Regions from separate parts of the Metabacillus sp. Hm71 genome, predicted to be linked through region 1. Evidence: riboswitches for the same ligand, from Rfam matches in the RefSeq annotation. Region 1 holds a riboswitch; each other region holds the start of a gene.
The links. A riboswitch is a leader RNA that binds a small molecule or an ion and turns the genes downstream of it on or off. The one in region 1 is predicted to bind lysine.
Positions count from the first base shown of each region.

Region 1 (6,686 bases):
CGGTGATTGAACTGCTTCATACCAGTAAAACATCAGTATACGAAGCAGGGATGAAACAAGAGGCTGAAAGCTTTGGTGAGATTTTTGAAAGTGCTGATGCGAAAGAGGGGATTTCAGCATTTATTGAAAAACGCAAACCAACTTTCAAGGGGAACTAGCATATAAGGAATTGCTTCAAAAATACTTAATGACACATGGGGGAATGGGAAATGAATATTTTTGTTTTGATGAAAAGAACATTTGACACTGAAGAGAAAATCGTCGTTTCTAATGGCCAAATTCAAGAGGATGGCGCCGAATTTATTATAAACCCGTATGATGAATATGCAATTGAAGAGGCAATACAGCTGCGAGATGCAAATGGCGGGGAAGTTACAGTTGTCACAATCGGCGGGGAAGAGTCTGAAAAACAACTGCGTACGGCTTTAGCGATGGGCTGTGATAAAGCGGTTTTAATTAATATAGAAGATGATGTAGAAGCCGGTGATCAATTTACAACTTCAAAAATTTTAGCAGAGTATCTTAAAGAGCAAGATTTTGATCTTATTCTCGGAGGGAATGTAGCTATTGATGGCGGATCGGGACAGGTTGGTCCACGATTAGCCGAATTATTAAACATCCCATATGTAACAACAATTACAAAGCTTGATATTGATGGGGAAGACGTGACGATTGTTCGTGATGTTGAAGGGGATTCTGAAGTTATCGAAACAACTTTGCCATTATTAGTAACAGCACAACAGGGACTAAATGAGCCGCGATACCCATCGTTGCCTGGTATTATGAAGGCAAAGAAAAAACCGCTTGATGAGCTTGAATTAGATGATCTTGATCTGGATGAAGATGATATTGAAGCAAAAACAAAAACAATTGAAATTTTCTTACCTCCAAAAAAAGAAGCAGGGAAGGTTTTACAAGGAGAGTTAGAAGATCAAGTAAAAGAACTGGTATCACTTCTTCGCAACGAAGCAAAGGTAATTTAACAGGGAGAATGAATCGGATCAAATGATCAGAACAGGGGGAAAAATAAATGGGTAGAAAAGTTCTTGTATTAAGTGAAGTTCGCGATCAAGCATTGCGTAATGTATCTTTTGAGGCGATTGCAGCAGGGAAAACCATTTCTGAAGGGGGAGAAGTGGTTGCCGTATTAATGGGGGAAAATGTTGCATCTTTATCAACAGAACTCATTCAATATGGTGCAGACCGGGTAGTAACGGTTGAAAATGATAAACTTCGAACGTATACACCTGATGGATATGCCCAAGCTCTTTTAGCTGTCATTCAAAATGAACATCCAGAAGGCATTGTATTCGGCCATACTGCGTTAGGGAAGGATTTATCACCAAAAATTGCAGCAAAATTAAACACAGGTTTGGTTTCTGATGCAACAGCTATCGAAGTGGCAGGAGGAAATGTCGTATTTACACGACCTATTTATTCAGGAAAAGCATTTGAAAAGAAAATTGTCACAGATGGCATCATATTTGCTACAATTCGTCCAAATAATATTGCTCCACTTCCAAAAGATGAAACGAGAAACGGAACATCCAGCTCCCTATCAGTAGATATTAAAGATTTACGAACCATTGTAAAAGAGGTTGTACGAAAAGCTTCTGAAGGGGTCGATTTATCAGAAGCAAAGGTAGTAATTGCTGGCGGACGCGGGGTCAAAAGTGAGGATGGCTTTAAGCCATTAAAGGAATTGGCCGAGGTGTTAGGTGGTGCTGTCGGAGCTTCGCGCGGAGCATGTGATGCTGATTACTGTGATTATTCATTGCAAATCGGGCAAACAGGTAAGGTCGTAACACCAGACTTATATATTGCTTGCGGTATCTCAGGAGCGATTCAGCATTTAGCTGGTATGTCAAATTCCAAAGTCATTGTAGCGATTAACAAGGATCCGGAAGCAAATATTTTTAAAGTTGCAGATTATGGAATCGTCGGTGATTTATTTGAAGTCGTTCCGCTCTTAACAGAGGAGTTTAAAAAACTTAAAATTCATACTTAATATGGGAGGCACGCAAATGCGTGCTTTTCGTATGATAAAAACAATGTTTCGATAGCGAAACATTGGGAAAAGTAATAGAGAAGCAAATTGTTAGCTTACTTCGATTGTGAGTGCTATACTTTAAACATATTTTACCCTACAAATTAGGAGGAATTACAATGGCAATAACAAATGTAACAGATCAAACATTTTCAAGTGAAACAAACGAAGGGGTCGTATTAGTAGACTTCTGGGCACCATGGTGCGGACCTTGTAAGATGATTGCTCCGGTTCTTGAAGAACTTGATTCAGATATGGGAGATAAAGTGAAAATCGTAAAAGTTGATGTCGACGAAAACCAAGAAACTGCAGGTAAATTCGGCGTAATGAGCATCCCGACTTTACTTGTCTTAAAAAACGGAGAAGTAGTTGACAAAGCCGTTGGCTACCAACCAAAAGAAGCATTAGCTGAAGTTTTAAACAAGCATGTATAAAAATGAGGATTGACTTTTGTCAGTCCTTTTTTTTATTCCTTAGGAAATCATTACTCGTAATTCGACTATTTAACATAGGACGAATGAGAGGAGACATGATAAAATAGTTGTAACAACAAATAGGCAGTAATCCGCCATGGTAAATTATCATTATACTGGGGGATTACTGCCTATTTAAGAGAAGTAAAAGTCTTAAACAAAATAGTTAGGAGAGTGTTTGCTAGTGAAGGAACAAATAAAGGAAAAGCTTGCACTTCTTCCTGATCAGCCAGGCTGCTATATCATGAAGGATCGCCAAGGAACCGTTATTTATGTCGGTAAGGCAAAAGTGCTTAAGAACCGGGTTCGTTCTTATTTTACAGGTTCCCATGATGGAAAAACACTGCGTTTAGTCAATGAAATTGTTGATTTTGAATATATTGTCACTTCCTCTAACTTAGAAGCCCTGATACTGGAGTTAAATCTCATTAAAAAATATGATCCAAAATATAATGTAATGTTGAAGGATGATAAAACATATCCGTTTATTCAAATTACAAATGAACGTCATCCGCGTTTACTTGTCACTAGAAAAGTAAAAAGAAATAAAGGGAAGTATTTCGGACCATATCCCAATGTACAATCTGCCCGTGAGACGATAAAATTGCTGGATCGACTGTACCCGTTAAGAAAATGCTCAACACTGCCTGATCGTGTTTGCCTTTATTATCATATGGGACAATGTCTTGCACCCTGTGTAAATGATGTATCAGAAGAAACAAACCGGCAAATGGTTGAGGAAATTACTAAGTTTTTAAATGGCGGATATAAAAAAATAAAAGAAGATTTAACTGAAAAAATGGTGAAGGCTTCTGAGGAATTAGAATTTGAGCGAGCAAAAGAATATCGGGACCAAATCCTGCATATAGAAGCAACAATGGAAAAGCAAAAAATGACGTTAAATGACCATGTGGACCGCGATGTATTCGGCTATGCTTATGATAAAGGCTGGATGTGTGTGCAAGTCTTTTTTATTCGTCAAGGTAAACTAATTGAACGTGATGTTTCCATGTTTCCGATTTATGACAGCCCAGAACAGGAGTTTTTAACCTTTTTAGGACAATTTTATTCAAAGGCCAATCATTTTGTGCCAAAGGAAATTTTACTGCCAGATAGTATTGAAGTGGATGTTGTTGAACAGCTATTGGATGTAAAAACACTCCAACCGAAGCGCGGCCAAAAGAAAGATTTAATTTTATTGGCACATAAGAATGCAAAAATAGCATTAAAAGAAAAGTTTCAGCTAATCGAAAGAGATGAGGAGAGAACGATTAAAGCTGTCGAAAATCTTGGGGATAAGCTGGGTATTCATACCCCCCACCGTATAGAAGCCTTTGATAACTCAAATATACAAGGAGCAGACCCTGTTTCAGCAATGGTTGTATTTGAAGATGGTAAGCCATCCAAAAAGCATTATCGTAAATATAAAATTAAAGGTGTTAAAGGCCCTGATGACTATGAATCGATGAGAGAGGTTGTAAGACGGCGTTATAGCCGTGTTCTAAAAGAAGAGCTTCCTTTACCAGATTTAGTGATTATTGATGGGGGGAAAGGACACTTAGCTGCGGCTCAAGATGTATTAGAAAACGAGCTGGGGATTGATATTCCCATTGCAGGTTTAGTGAAAGATGATAAGCATCGCACATCAGAGCTGATCATCGGCTCCCCGCCTGAAATGATTCAACTTGAAAGAAATAGTCAGGAATTTTATCTACTGCAAAGAATTCAAGATGAAGTCCATCGCTTTGCGATCACCTTTCATCGTCAGATACGTGGGAAAAATGCCTTCCATTCCGTTTTAGATGATATACCTGGTGTAGGGGAAAAAAGAAAGAAAGCACTGCTAAAGCATTTTGGTTCCTTAAAAAAAATGAAGGAAGCTGGCGTTGAAGAGTTTAGGGAAGCCGGTATGCCTGAAAGCATTGCTATGCAAATCATTGAAGCCTTAAAAGAGTAGGGAATGAATGATGCTTGCGTTTTTAAAAAAAGTTTGGTAATGTAATAAGTAATTTCATACTATGATCGTTAGTTTGTTAAATGATGGTAGAGGTGCGAACTTCAAGAGTAACCAGGTTGAGGAGGAATGGTCTCCAATGACAGCTGGTAAAAGGGGATGTTCGCCGAAGTGAGTAAGGCACCATTTGCTTTACTTGCTGGTTTTACATTTAATAGATGTAAAATTGTCAAGAAAGGGATTTCTTGGAGAGCTATCTCATTGTATAAAGACGAATTTTTTTCGTTTAGTTAGCAATGGGATGTTTTTGTCTCATTGCTTTTTTGTTTGTAAAAAATCATTTTATGGCTCTAACCTTCTAGCAGACATAATCCGATCATTGAAAAAAAACAGAAGGGTGAGGTAATTTTGGGTATTATTGTTCAAAAATTTGGTGGTACTTCTGTTGGCTCTGTTGAAAGAATTCTCAATGTAGCTAACCGTGTCATTCAAGAAAAAGAAAAAGGAAACGATGTAGTGGTTGTCGTCTCAGCGATGGGGAAATCTACAGATCAGCTTGTCGATCTGGCAAACCAAATTTCGGCAAAACCTAGTAAGCGGGAAATGGATATGCTACTCACTACAGGTGAACAAGTGACCATTTCTTTATTAGCAATGGCATTATTGGAAGAAGGATATGAGGCGATTTCTTTTACAGGATGGCAGGCAGGAATTGAAACAGAAGAACGCCATGGAAATGCAAGAATAACCAATATCAATCCAGATGTCATAAAAAAGGAATTGACTGCAGGGAAAATTGTAGTAGTGGCCGGCTTCCAAGGCGCATCAAATACTTTGCAAATTACCACTTTAGGCAGAGGCGGTTCTGATACAACAGCAGTAGCACTAGCAGCTGCTTTAAAAGCGGATCAATGCGATATATACACGGATGTAACAGGTGTATATACAACAGATCCACGATATGTAAAAGGTGCCAGAAAGCTTGACGCAATCTCATATGATGAAATGCTAGAGTTGGCAAATTTAGGTGCGGGAGTTTTACATCCGCGTGCGGTTGAGTTTGCGAAAAATTACAATATTCCATTAGAGGTTCGTTCAAGCATGGAAAATGAACGAGGAACGATCATAGAGGAGGAAGCAAAAATGGAGGAAAACCTAATTGTAAGAGGGATTGCGTTTGAGGATCAAGTAACAAGAGTGTCAGTTTTAGGACTGCCAAATGAATTAACAACACTATCTACGATTTTTTCAACATTAGCGAAGCATGGTTTGAATGTAGATATTATCATTCAGAATACGACAAGTGACAATAAAACAACGATTTCATTTTCGATTAAAACAGGCGATCTTGAGGATACGATTTCTATTCTTGAGCAACATAAGTCTGAGTTAAAATATGAACGAATTGAATCTGAATCAGGTCTTGCTAAAGTATCCATTGTCGGTTCAGGAATGGTTTCAAATCCTGGAGTTGCTGCTGAAATGTTCGCTGTCCTAGCTGAACAAGAAATTGAAGTGAAAATGGTTAGCACATCTGAGATTAAAGTATCTACAGTCATTTCCGGTGAGCATATGGTAACAGCGGTAGATATTCTTCACAGCGCCTTTGACCTTTCAAAAGTAACAGCAAGGGTATAACCAAATTAGGGCTGTCTCAAAATGGCATGACTCATTTTGAGACAGCATCATACTGCATTTAAAGTTTACGTTTGCTGCGTTTTCCGATGGTGACCTCATCAAGCAAATCTTTTTGGTCCCATTGTGCGATAAACATAACTTTGCCCGCACGTTTTTTGATTTGTTCATAGGTCTCAGTGATGTATTTGTTCATCAATTGCAACTGTTCGGCTATAAAACCAGCTTCCAGCTGAAACGTACAATCATCTGTTTTATTTAGTCTAATTGAAACGAGCTCTCCACTTAACTCAAATTCAACTTCATTTTTTTTATTATGTAGTAAAGTGAGATTTCCCCAACCTGCCGCTTCAAAAAAGTCTGCGAGCTCTTCGATTGATTGTACGGGATATTTACGAGCAATTCCTTTTCCAGCCCAATAGAGCATTTGCTGATGATCTTGTCCAAGAATATCTGGAAGCAGCACGTCTCTTAACAATTCCAAACTAAATGCTGGTACCTGAATTTCTTTTAATTCTTCCATTTTTACGAGTTCTAATTGTTTATTCACGGTATTCCCCTCTTTCTAAGCTTATTA
Region 1 is NZ_CM200278.1:4,204,176-4,210,861, reverse strand. Features, by position in the region: gene ACSVDH_RS20885 (enoyl-CoA hydratase) at 1-158, shown strand, start outside; gene ACSVDH_RS20880 (electron transfer flavoprotein subunit beta/FixA family protein) at 210-983, shown strand; gene ACSVDH_RS20875 (electron transfer flavoprotein subunit alpha/FixB family protein) at 1,031-2,008, shown strand; gene trxA (thioredoxin) at 2,167-2,481, shown strand; gene uvrC (excinuclease ABC subunit UvrC) at 2,705-4,477, shown strand; lysine riboswitch at 4,557-4,738, shown strand; gene ACSVDH_RS20860 (aspartate kinase) at 4,883-6,112, shown strand; gene ACSVDH_RS20855 (YslB family protein) at 6,171-6,632, opposite strand.

Region 2 (6,686 bases), 1.2 Mb from region 1:
CTTAATAATAATGATTAAGAACTTAGTCCTTAAAGAAGGTTAGGAGAATCTATCTATGCGTACATATGAAAGTCTTGATGAAGAATGGGTAGAATTAATTTTACAAGCATTAGAAATTGGCATAACTGCTGATCAAATTCAAAATTTCTTTCACAATCCTCAGAGACTTACATAAGTCTTTTTTTCTCATCAAATAAACAGGTCCAATATTTGTGATTATTTAGCTAATCCTGATCTTAATCCAGACACTCCAAATTCTAAATACCCCTTTAAACAAGTCAGCATAAATACCCAGCCTTCTTTATTATCTAGCATCTTTTGCAGTAACTCTGGGTCATTTTCATTAAACCCTTCTTCTGTAATTTCAATTATGGTTCTTGAATGATCGATCTCATTCAGTAATATTGTAACAACATGTTCCTCCTCAGCCTGTCCCCACTTGAACACGATTTGTTTATTTTCCTCAACCGCAACAATGTCTATTTGTGCTTCTGCTTGATAAATATCATAGACCAAAGTAATGGTTTTACCTGGCTCCCATCTTTCAGAGCTTGCTGAGAACCAAAAGTTACCAATTTTTGAAGGGTCGACGAAGGCTTCAAATACTTCATTAGCAGGTTTGTTAATAGTAAAGGTTGTGATATTGTTCATATGTTCATCCGCTCTCTTTCTATGTAATAAAAACATCAAAGTGGTTACCCTAATTTGAATGGTTTATACCTTTATGTCAAAAATATAATCTCTTAAAATTTCTCGATGCTCTCTTCTTTCCGCTTGGAAATTTCTTTACGTACGATTGGCGCAACTTTTTTTCCTAATAGCTCGATTGCTCTCATCACTTCATTATGCGGCATCGAGCCAACGGGTACATGCAGCATAATGCGTGTGATCCCTACGTTTTTGCGAAGGTGAATGATTTTAGCGGCAACGGCAACCGTCTTTGGGTCGCCTACATACAACGCTCCATCAAAGCTACGAGCGGCCTCAAAGCTTGAGCGGTCATATTGCCCCCACCCGCGCTCTTTTCCTAATATGTTCATGACCTGCTGGGTCGACGGGAAAAACTTGTCGGCAGCTGTTTCAGTGTCCTCGGCCATGAAGCCATGTGAATGAGATGCTACTGGGAGCTTTGATGGCTCATGCCCAGCGTGTTTAGCGGCCTTTTTATAAAGCTGGACGAGCGGCGCAAACTGTGCCGGTCAGATAATGGCAAGAACTAACGGCAATCCTAAGAGACCTGTACGGATAATTGATTCCGTATTACCGCCGCTGCCGATCCATACGGGAAGAGGATGTTGAACAGGCCGCGGGTACACGCCTAAATTTTAAATGGCCGGGCGATGCCCGCCTTTCCAGGTCACTTTTTCAGATTCACGAATTTTTAATAATAACTCGAGCAAGTACCTATTCCTATCTCCACTAATAGCCCCCTTTATATGTATTTGTTTTATTCATTGCTTAATAGACTTTATCACCATCTTACCTGATTCATCCTGACAAAACAAAGGTTTAACTCCTTGGAAATATGCACACTACGGAGCCCTTATGATCTCTTCCTTTCGTTTAACTCTTTACTATTCTTTTACAATTATTATGGACTTCTTAACAGAAAATCCTTGTAAGAGAAGGAAGTTCATGATATATTACCAATAATTAAATTTTTCTTATTTCAATACTTTTTGAAGTGAGGATAGAGGTGCAAAGTTCATGAGTACACATTCTGAGGAGAATGAGATCCTGTGATGATTGTGGAAAGGGGAATTTGCCGAAGCAGAAAGAATCTCATGTTCTTGAAGCTGGTTCTGTTATTGAATAAATACAGAACTGTCATATAGGTCACTATATGGAGGGCTATCTTACGCACGGAAACGATATTTCTTGATATTGTCTCTACTGCAGCAGCGATTCCCCTCGTTGCTGCTTTTTTGCGTTTCTTTTTGAATGGCTCTAAACACCTATCCTTATAAAAATACGATAAAGGGTGTGAAGCTATGAATTTCGGGCAAGTACTAACAGCAATGGTTACCCCGTTTGATCAAAATGGCGAGGTAGATTTTAACGCAACAGAACAATTAGTTAATTATTTAATTGAAAATGGAACTGATGGACTTGTGATAACAGGTACAACTGGTGAGTCACCTACGTTAACAACCGAGGAAAAAGTCGAGTTTTTCAAGTTTGTTGTAAAGGTCGTAAATAAAAAAGTGCCGGTAATCGCAGGAACTGGATCTAATAATACGAAGGCATCGATCAGCTTAACGAGACTTGCGGAGGAAGCAGGAGTCGATGGGATTATGCTTGTGACTCCTTATTATAACAAGCCATCACAGGAAGGATTGTACCAACATTTCAAAGCAATTGCTGAAGCAACATCCTTGCCGGTCATGCTTTATAATATTCCTGGACGAAGTGTAGTGAATCTGTCTGTTGATACCATTGTTCTTCTTTCTAACATTGATAATATTGTCTCAATAAAGGAAGCGAGCGGTGATTTAGATGCGATGGCAGAGATCATTAGCAAAACTCCTGAAAATTTTACGCTGTATAGTGGAGATGACGGCTTAACGCTTCCTGTTTTATCCATCGGCGGAACTGGTATTGTCTCGGTTGCTTCCCACATCATCGGCAATGAGATGCAGGAAATGATCAATCATTTTAAAAATGGTGATGTTCAGCAAGCGGCATCCTTGCATCGCAAGCTGCTCCCGGTTATGAACGCATTATTTGCAGCGCCAAACCCAACGCCGGTCAAAGAGGCATTAAATATGATTGGTGTCAATGTTGGCGGGGTTCGCTTACCCATGATTCCTTTGAACAATGGTGAAAAAGCAGTGCTGATAGAGACATTAGAAGCTAGTAAATTGGTGACGATTGTAAAGTAGGATGTAGAGGGTGAAATAATTCACCCTCTATTAGTTAATTTGTTGAATTCTCCCCTCGATTTGTGCAACAAACGGATGTTTCATTGATTTGATATAATCAACAAGTGCATCTACATCAACTGCTCCAGTTTTTCGATTTTTCCCTTTACGGAAGCCTGTAAAGTTGTCCCCTCCTCCAGCTAAGAAAGCATTGGCAACAACTGTGTAGCTTTTGTTGGGATCCATATCTGATCTATCAGGCAGCTGCATGGAAATGATTTTAGCTCCTGCAGGCTGGTTCGCATCCCAAGTATACGTGAACCCAGAGATTTGGAGCATTTTCGTCCTGCTTGCTTGCCATTGTTGATTCAATATCTTTTGAATTTGTTGCCCTGTTAAACTCATTTTAATTAAATTGTTTTTAAAGGGTTGGACAACATATAATTGCCCCCATGTCACTTCTCCAGCATCCAAGTCTGCCCTGATTCCTCCTGGGTTCATTAATGCAATATCCGCCTTCATTGCCTCGCGCTGGGCATCTGCAATGAAATTGCCCAATGCAGATTCGCCGTTTTCATTTTGCGCAGCTGTGATCGAAGTTTCAGCTGTCCCGATGACACGACTTACAATCGGTTCTATTTTCTCTTCATATTTCTCAATCATCTGCTTTGTCTCAGGGTGTGGCGAGATCCCTTCTTGGTAAACCGTAACAATTTCAGATCGCTTCCCAACAATGTCACCTGTTTGCGGATCTATTTCAATATCAACATCAGAAAAAGCTGTACCATATGAATAAGATTGAACCAATAGTTTTCCATCAACAAAAGCATTTAAATAGGCATGATTATGACCGCCAAAAATAATATCGACTTCATCATCAACCGTTTTTGCTATATTAACGATTTCTCCTGTTGCTTGCTCGCCATTATCCTTTGATGTTCCAGGGTTATGTGCAAGGACGATAATTGCTTTAACACCTTGTTCTTTTAACTCTGCAGCAGCCTTGTTTATGGATTCTGCTTCATCAAGAAATGTAATTCCTTCCACACCGCTTGGTACAACTAAGCTTGGCGTGTCTGTTGTTACAACTCCGATAAATCCAAGCTTCATCCCATTGTTTTTTAAAATTTTATATGGAGGGAGAATGGTTTTACCTGTTTTTTTATCAATCACATTTGCCGCTACCCACGGAAATTGAGAACCAGCAAAATCCCCTGTTGCTTCATGTTTTCTTCCATTAATCAGCCGCAGCAGCTCTGTTATTCCTTTATCAAATTCATGATTTCCAACTGTTCCAATTGTAATGTTTATTGTATTTAAAAATTCAATTGTTGGCTCATCCTGCAGTAATAAGGAAATCGGCGGACTGGCTCCAATCATATCACCAACATGTACGAATAATGTGTTTTTATTTTCGTGAGCACGCTGCAATAAATAGGCTGCAAGATAATCCGCACGTCCTGCAGGCTTGCCATTGACTTGTCTGGTGACATTTAATTGACCGTGCAAATCATTAATCCCAAGTAGCTGGATTTGCTTGTATTGCGGGTTTTCTTTCTCTTTATTGCGATTGAGTGGCAGCTCGGGACGTCGTTCGATATGGCCATGATAATTTTTTGAAAGGCCCTGTTCATTGTCGTTATAAGTTTTTGAGGCTTGATATTGTTGATTGACTTGTTGGGAGGATTGGCTAGTTTTTAAATCAATATTTGCTAGGTTTTTATTTTTTTGTTGATTGTCTATTGTACGGTTAAAAGCATTGAAGCCAAATAAAGTAAAAAATGAGAGGGTTAGTAATATAGTGTATAGATATTTTTTCATCGGGTCCTCCGTGTATGATTGAAGCTCGTACAATATTTAATTTCTATTGTTATTTTTTGAATTTTGGTTGATTTCATACTTGAATTTTCAGGTCGGTTAATAGCTTATCAAGGTGATAAGCGAGTAGACACTTAGTAGCAGTGTCCTATTTCCATTCATTTTTTTACCATACGTTTTATGATTAGTATTTTTATCCGAACGGAAAATAAAAAGGAAATCCATTGCTATGATATGGATTTCCATTATGGGTCACATGTAATATTTATCACAAGTTACCAGCTTATCGATTTTGCTGCTTCTGATCAGTTTGTTTCTTTTGAGCATGTTGCTTCGTATTCATCGTTTCGTCAAGAGCTTGATCCACATTACCTGTAAAGTTGATTTGCTGCTCTGGAATTCCTTGTTTTTTCATTCGAATAATCCCTCCCTTCCTTCCATTAGTATCCTCGTGCTAGTGAGGATACATGTATTGCACTTTTTAAGAGTAGTATTGAGCTAAAATGGGGAATCATGTATCGATTCCCCTTTCATTTTAGAAAGTCATAACATGCTCTGCAAATTTCGCTTTCTATCCATATACGTCACTAGTTCTTTATCTATTCGGTCATATTCTTCAGTACCCGCCGACAGATAACCGATTTTTCCTAGTAGCTCTGTGATTTTTGTTTCAATGAGTGCCAATTCTTCGTGTACATTTTGTTCTTTTCGTGTATACTTGTTCTTTTTTCGTTCTTTATACTCCTTTAATCCCATTTCAATTTGTTGAATTTTATAATTGTCAATTATTAATAATTTCGTACACAGTTTTTCAATCAAGTACCTGTCATGTGAAACGATCAAAAGTGTGCCAGTATACGTACTGAGGGTTCTTTCCAGCTCTTCCCTGCTTGGCAAATCTAAATGGTTTGTGGGTTCATCTAAAATTAGCAGGTCATATTCCATCAGAATCATATAGATAAGCTTGATTCGTGTCCGTTCACCAAGACTCAATTGAGAAATCGTTTTTTCAAGGATTTCTTGCTGAATGCCCATATTGGCAAAAAGCGTTCTGGCTTTCGTTTCCTGTTGTCGACCTTTAAGATCAAGATATTGTAATGGTGTTTTTTCACCAGGTAGGTCACTTACATCCTGCGAAAGATAAGCCACTTTCGTCGATTCGCTTATCCAAAGCGTGCCTTTCGTAAGGGTTTCTTCCTCAAGCAGGATTTTGATAAACGTCGTTTTCCCTGCTCCATTAGATCCTAGCAAGCCGATCCTTTCGCCATGCTTTACATAAAAGTGGCTTTTATCAAACAGCACTCGATCACCAAACTGTTTTTTGATTCCTTTTGCTTCAAGAATCCTTTTTCCGTGTTTAGGAGCTGATTCAAATTGAAAAGAGACGGATTTCTCTTCTTTTGGCTTTGTCACCTCATGTTTTGACAACTCTAGATTTAAGCGCTTCAGCTTTGATTTTATTTGATTATCTTTTTTCTTTGCCTTCGCTCGTTCGAATTCCCGTAATCCCATCTGACGATTTTCAGCATTTGACCTCCCTTTTCCCGCTTGACGATGGGCTTTTGCTGACCAGTCTTTTAAGGTGGTCATCTGCTTTTCAATCATCTCAACTTTACGTTGTTGTTTTTCATAATCACGTTTTTCCTGTTCATACCTTCTTTGCTTTTCGTTTCGATAGGACGTATAATTTCCGTCATATACCGTTAACTTACCTGCTTCTAGTTCATATATTTTTGATACTGTTTCGTCTAAAAAGTAACGATCATGTGAAATAATGATGGCAGCACCTGAATAGTCTCTTACTTCTTCAATCAGCCAGTTTACCCCTTGCATATCCAAGTGATTTGTCGGTTCATCTAAGATTAAAAACTCTGGGGAATTTGCCCAAATTTTTGCTAAGGACAATTTAAGCTTTTCTCCCCCGCTTAAGTGGTGCAGATCTTCTTTGTCCCATCGATCTTTCGGCAAACCAAGCTGCTTGCTTGTTTCCATCAGTTTCTCTCCATT
Region 2 is NZ_CM200278.1:2,977,349-2,984,034, forward strand. Features, by position in the region: gene ACSVDH_RS14445 (anti-repressor SinI family protein) at 56-175, shown strand; gene ACSVDH_RS14450 (SRPBCC family protein) at 217-651, opposite strand; partial or broken gene ACSVDH_RS14455 (LLM class flavin-dependent oxidoreductase) at 744-1,397, opposite strand; lysine riboswitch at 1,684-1,862, shown strand; gene dapA (4-hydroxy-tetrahydrodipicolinate synthase) at 1,992-2,882, shown strand; gene ACSVDH_RS14465 (bifunctional metallophosphatase/5'-nucleotidase) at 2,913-4,682, opposite strand; gene ACSVDH_RS14470 (hypothetical protein) at 4,963-5,094, opposite strand; gene abc-f (ribosomal protection-like ABC-F family protein) at 5,223-6,686, opposite strand, start outside.
Region 2: another riboswitch for lysine. It lies ahead of dapA (4-hydroxy-tetrahydrodipicolinate synthase); the one in region 1 lies ahead of ACSVDH_RS20860 (aspartate kinase).

Region 3 (6,686 bases), 460 kb from region 1:
AATAAGAAGAAAGCTCTGGCTATTTTATCTTCTGATGCTTTATCATCTGTTGCATATGGGCCAGAACAAATTTTGCTTGTTTTAATGACAATAAGTGCCGTTGCCTTTTGGTACTCAATCCCAATCGCAATTGGCGTATTATTTCTCTTATTGGCGCTCATATTGTCCTATCGGCAAATTATTTTTGCCTATCCGCACGGAGGCGGGGCATATGTCGTTTCACGGGAGAATCTTGGAGTGAATCCAGGGCTCGTTGCAGGCGGTTCGTTATTGGTTGACTATATTCTGACTGTGGCAGTTAGTGTGTCGGCAGGAACAGATGCGATTACTTCCGCTTTTCCAGCCTTACATTCATACAATGTCATCATTGCGTGTTTACTTGTTGTGTTTTTAACTATCTTGAATTTAAGAGGGGTTACTGAATCAGCTTCCTTTTTAGCCTATCCAGTTTACTTATTTGTTTTCGCTTTGTTTGTCTTAATTGGAGTAGGCTTATATCAGATTGTGACTGGTCATGTCTCACCAGAGCTTCATGCACCTGTTGGTTCGCCGGTTACTGGTATAACCTTGTTTTTGCTGCTTAGAGCATTTGCGTCAGGTTGTTCTGCTTTAACTGGTGTAGAAGCGATTTCGAATGCGATCCCCAATTTTAAGGACCCAGCTCCGAATAATGCAGCGAAAACACTGACAGCAATGGGGGTATTGCTCGCGATATTATTTTCAGGTATTGTGTATTTAGCCTATTATTATGGCATAACGCCAAAAGCAGAGGAAACGGTTGTTTCACAAATAGCATCAGAAACATTTGGAAGGAATTTCATGTATTTCTTCATTCAAGGAACAACAGCTATGATTCTTATTCTAGCGGCAAATACCGGTTATTCTGCTTTCCCTCTATTGGCTTTTAATCTTGCAAAGGATAAATATTTGGCAAGAATGTTTACCATTAGAGGAGATCGCTTAGGGTATTCTAATGGTATCATATTTCTTGGAGTGGCTTCCATTCTTTTGATTATCGCCTTTAGAGGACATACTGAGCAATTAATTCCGCTCTATGCAGTTGGTGTATTCATACCATTTACCTTATCTCAAACAGGGATGCTGGTTAAATGGATTCGTGAAAAGCCTGATGGCTGGGTGGTAAAGCTGACAATTAACTTTGTCGGGGCATTCATTAGCTTTTTAGTTATGATGACGTTCTTTATCACTAAATTTGGCCAGGTGTGGTCTGTGTTGGTTTTCCTGCCAATTCTTGTGTTCATTTTTCATCGGGTGAAAAAGCACTATGACGCAGTAGGAAACCAATTAAGAATCACAACATGTGAACCAGTTAAACCAATTGAGGGAAATGTGATTATTGTTCCAGTCGCAGGAATTACTCATGTTGTAGAGAATTCATTAAATTATGCGCAATCTTTAAATGCTGACCAAATCATTGCTGTTTATGTTTCGTTTGAACGAAAGGATGAAAAAACCTTTGAACAGAAATGGGAAAAATGGCAGCCGGATATTCGGCTAGTGACATTACACTCATATTACAGAAGCATCATCCAGCCGCTATCAAAATTTATTGATACAGTGGAACATAAAGCAGATGAGTCAAATTATCGGGTTACGGTGTTAATCCCGCAATTTATTCCGAAGAAAAGATGGCACTATATTCTTCATAATCAGTCAAGCTTGTTAATTCGGGCTGTCCTTTTGTATAGGAAAGATGTTGTAGTTACTACAGTTCCTTATCACCTAAAGGAATAGGATTCATTTCTGTTAACTTATTCCATTAACCTTACTTGATTAAAATGTTCAACCTAAAAGGAATAGCGAAAAACCTTCTATCTTAAAGGATATGAAGGTTTTTCATTTTTTAAAATGAGAATCATTCTGAAGAAACAGAATATTAGAGCTTTTTTTCAAATGATTGACCATCGGAAAATGATTTGCTATTCTCGAAATCTAGTAAATTAAATATCGATAAAATCCTCATCGCTATCCCGGTGAGGTAGAGGTTGCGACAATTAAGAGTAGTTCTTACTGAGATCTGGTGGGATCGTTGAAGGAGATACAAAAGGAATTGTTGCCGAAGCAAGTATAGACCACACATCTATTCCTGCTGGGACTGCACTGAAAAAGTGCAGGACTGTCATAGATTGTTTCTATGGAGAGCTATAACGGGATAGGGAGCGGGTTTTTTGTGAAAAACGCGTAGAGTATGAATCTATGCGTTTTTTTTATAAAAAGGTAAGTATAATATTTTAACCTAGTTTTAGTGTCTAGTTCCAGGCGCCATCGGCTCTAGGGTCTAGTCAAATAGGAATTGAAGGTAAAGAACACCTTCTATTCCTATTTGCCTTATGCTTGTCGCCGAATGCTTAGCGCCTTGCGCTTTTCTTATATAATTTATCAATTCGGAGGAATTCTTATGATAGACAAAAAATGGGGGCTTTTAGTTTTGACCTCCTTAGTAGTTGGAAATATGGTAGGCTCGGGCATCTTTATGCTTCCAAGCACACTTGCACAGACAGCAAGTCCTTTAGGGGTAACCTTTGCATGGATCATTACCGGGCTGGGTGTTTTGATGATTGCCCTTGTCTTTGGTAAGTTAGCAATCCGCAGGCCTGATTTAACAGCTGGGCCTCAAAGCTATGCACGTGAATTATTTGCATCAAAGAATAAGGGAAATGTTGCCGGTTTTGGTATGGTTTGGGGATATTGGATCGCAAATTGGATAAGTAACGTTGCGATTATTACAAGCTTTGCAGGCTATCTATCTACTTTCTTTCCTATCATGAGCAACCCATCCATTTTGTTTACAATTGGAAACCAAGATGTTGAATTAGGGAGACTTGTGACATTTATTGTTTGTACCCTGTTACTATGGGGAACACATTTCATTTTGGTAACGAACCTAAATGTTGGAGGAAAAGTAAATGTTGTAGCAACTTCTACAAAAATTATTGGCTTTGTTTTATTTATTGTCGCAGCGCTTTTTGCATTTCAATCCTCAAATTTAGGAGATTTATATTCACCTGTTGTAGATGCTAATGGACAAACACATGGATTATCCAGTCAAATCAATTTAGCGATGATTTCGACCCTATGGGCATTTGTTGGGATTGAGTCTGCTGTGATCTTATCTGGACGGGCAAAATCTCAACGCGATGTCAGCCGCGCAACTATTATTGGCTTGTTTATCGCGTTAACGATCTATATAGGAATTACATTACTGATCATGGGCGTTTTACCGCAGGAGGTATTAAAAGCTTCTGACAAACCATTCGTAGATGCGCTTTCTGTTATGATTGGCGACATGGGTGCAACCGTTATGGCCATCCTTGCGATTGTTTCATTGCTTGGCTCGACAATCGGTTGGATCCTTCTAAGTGCTGAAGTGCCTTATCAAGCGGCAAAAAAAGGAACTTTTCCAAGCTTTTTTGCCAAGGTAAATAAGAAAGGAAGCCCGGTTCGTGCTTTAACCGTTACAAATGCTATGTCGCAAATTTTTATTCTTTCCGTCATTTCAGGTACGATTAGTGAGGCATATACATTTTTGACAACTTCTGCAACACTGGCCTATCTTATTCCTTATTTTGTTTCAGCGTTATTCTTCTTAAAGCTTGTGATAAAAGGAGAAACATATGATCGTATAGCAGGTTCTAGATGGTTCGACGGTTTGATTGCAGTTTTAGCACTTATCTATTCGGTATGGGTTATTAAATCAGGAATCTCAGATTTAACGACATTTTCGTTGGGAATTGGATTATTTCTAGCAGGTATTATTATTTATCCGTTTGTAAATCGTAAAAAAACTAACAGTCAAGTTGGTCATGAAGCCGAATAACCAACGATTTTAGATTAACCAATATCGCGTCTATTATTTTTGCGAAAAAATAAAATTTAATATAATATAAATAGTTGGGATTGATGTAAACTAGATTTAGATAGGAGGAATCAATTTGAAAAGAATTGGGCTAGCTTGGCAAATTCTTATTGGACTCATCCTCGGAATTATTGTAGGAGCCATTTTTTATGGAAATGAACAAGTGGCGTCATACTTACAACCGATTGGTGATATATTCTTAAGATTGATTAAAATGATTGTGGTACCTATTGTTATTTCAAGTATTATCGTTGGTGTTGCAAGTGTAGGTGATACAAAAAAGCTTGGTCGTTTAGGCGGCAAGACCATACTTTATTTTGAAATTATTACGACGATTGCCATCATATTAGGTCTCGCAGTTGCGAACATCTTCCAGCCTGGTGCAGGTGTGGATATGGGAGCCATTGAAAAAACAGATATTAATAGTTATGTTGAAACATCTGAGGATGTAGAAAGTCATGGCATCGCTGAAACATTTGTCCATATTGTACCAAGTAATGTCTTTACATCATTTGTTGAAGGCGATATGCTGGCGATTATCTTTTTCTCTGTCCTATTCGGTTTTGCTCTTACAGCAATTGGAGAAAGGGGGAAACCTGTCCTTGCCTTTTTCCAAGGCACAGCTGACGCCATGTTTTACATGACAAATCAAATTATGAAGTTTGCTCCTTTTGGTGTTTTTGCTTTAATAGGGGTAACAATTTCAAAATTTGGTTTAGAGTCTCTTATACCACTAGGAAAATTAGTGATTACTGTTTATTTAACGATGGCGTTTTTTATCATTGTCGTACTAGGTTTCGTTGCGAAATTAGCAGGAGTTAATATTTTTCACTTTATCCGAATCATAAAGGATGAATTGCTATTAGCTTATTCAACAGCCAGCTCTGAAGCAGTATTGCCAAGAATTATGGAGAAAATGGAGAAATTCGGATGTCCGAAAGCCATTTCCTCATTCGTCATTCCTACAGGTTATTCGTTTAATTTAGACGGTTCGACTTTATATCAAGCATTAGCAGCTGTTTTCATTGCGCAAATGTATGGCATTGATTTATCGCTATCACAACAGATTTCTTTACTGCTTGTGCTAATGGTCACATCTAAAGGTATAGCAGGTGTTCCAGGTGTGTCATTTGTTGTGCTGTTAGCTACCTTAGGTACAGTTGGTATTCCGATTGAAGGTTTAGCTTTCATTGCAGGGATTGACCGTATTTTAGATATGGCCAGAACAGCAGTGAATGTCGTAGGAAACTCACTGGCAGCAGTGGTTATCTCCAAGTGGGAGGGCGAGTTCAAACCTAATACTTCTCCTTCTAGGCAAATTGCATAACGATATAATGATTGGAATAACCTTTATCTCAAGACGTGAGTTCTCCATCATTATGGCGACCCTAGGAATTGCCGGCGGGCTAATGCCTTGGAGTAACAAAGGTCAAATAGTAAAGAACAACAAAGAACCCCTTCTTGATGAAGAGGTTCTTTTGTTTAAATGAGCTTTAATCCACTAACGAGAATAATTGTTGCCATGACCGCTTGTAGTGGTTTAGGTGATACTTTTGCAGCCAGCATGCTTCCTACTATAACTCCAGGGATTGAGCCGATTAGCAAGTTAGCTGTTAGCAAATAGTCAACACTTCCAAATCCGGCATTTAATATTCCAGCCACAGTTACAAGTAAAAAGGCATGTGCAATATCTGTACCAACTAGTTCAGATGTCTTCATTTTGTATAGATAAAGCATAGCAATTGCAAATAAAGATCCAGAGCCAATCGATGTTAAGCCAACGATGAATCCAAAGATGACCCCAATGAAAATCGTTAAGGCTTTTTTGTTTTCTAATGGCAGGCTCTGCCACTTGTTAGGGCGAATTTTCTTATCGAAAAATACTCGAAGCAATATCGATATAGCAACTAAAGTAAGAACGTATCCTAAAGCATGGGTAATGATTTTTTCCTGGTGCTGGTGAAGTGCTGGAAATAAATGAAGAGTTCCGATCGCTAGCACTGCACTAGGAATACTGCCAAAAGCTAAATATTTAACCATTTTAAAATTAATGGTTTTCTGTCTCCAATGCTGAGCAAATCCAAATAATTTTGTAATGGAATTATAAACAAGGTCAGTTCCTACTGCGATCGTAGGATTAATCCCTAAAGCTATTAAAAGAGGAGTTAACAAAGCAGCGCCTCCAACACCTGTTAAACCTACTAATATACCAACTGCTAATCCCATAATCATAATACTAATACTCATTTGGTATCCTCCTGATCAAAATCCGAGTATGTTTATCTGATTTTAACCTATTAGCGTTATTTAGTAAATAAAATTCTTACTATTCAGCTAATTTTTTCTTAACATTAGGGGCAGGAAGCCTCCTCACGTTTTTTTCTATTCCTGCAGGTACTTTTTGTTTCCTTATTCACTTTCGAAGCATCAACAAGCTTAAACACAATTCTTTTAAAAAAGGGAGTTAGTGTAAAACAAGAAAGATAGATTGTCTTATTTTTCTCAATTTGACTTACGGTATCATTACGAACTATTATATTCATTGATTTTATAATCGCTATTACATTTTTAAAAAATGTTCATTTGTGCAAGAATTGTATAATAGGGGTGCAAGTTTGTGAGAAGGAGACTTATCAGTGATTAAACTATTGCGGTAAATGATTGAGCGGGTGGGAATTCTCATTAATGTTGTTGTAGGACTCATGGCAGGAACAAGTGCCTTGCAAACATAAAAAGCACTGTACATCACACAGCATACGTTTTTTTCGACAAGGGCTAAACCCCTATTTGTGCAGGGAAGCAGCCGAAA
Region 3 is NZ_CM200278.1:4,661,344-4,668,029, reverse strand. Features, by position in the region: gene kimA (potassium transporter KimA) at 1-1,755, shown strand, start outside; lysine riboswitch at 1,993-2,174, shown strand; gene ACSVDH_RS23000 (amino acid permease) at 2,420-3,838, shown strand; gene ACSVDH_RS22995 (cation:dicarboxylate symporter family transporter) at 3,954-5,204, shown strand; gene ACSVDH_RS22990 (sulfite exporter TauE/SafE family protein) at 5,360-6,124, opposite strand.
Region 3: another riboswitch for lysine. It lies ahead of ACSVDH_RS23000 (amino acid permease); the one in region 1 lies ahead of ACSVDH_RS20860 (aspartate kinase).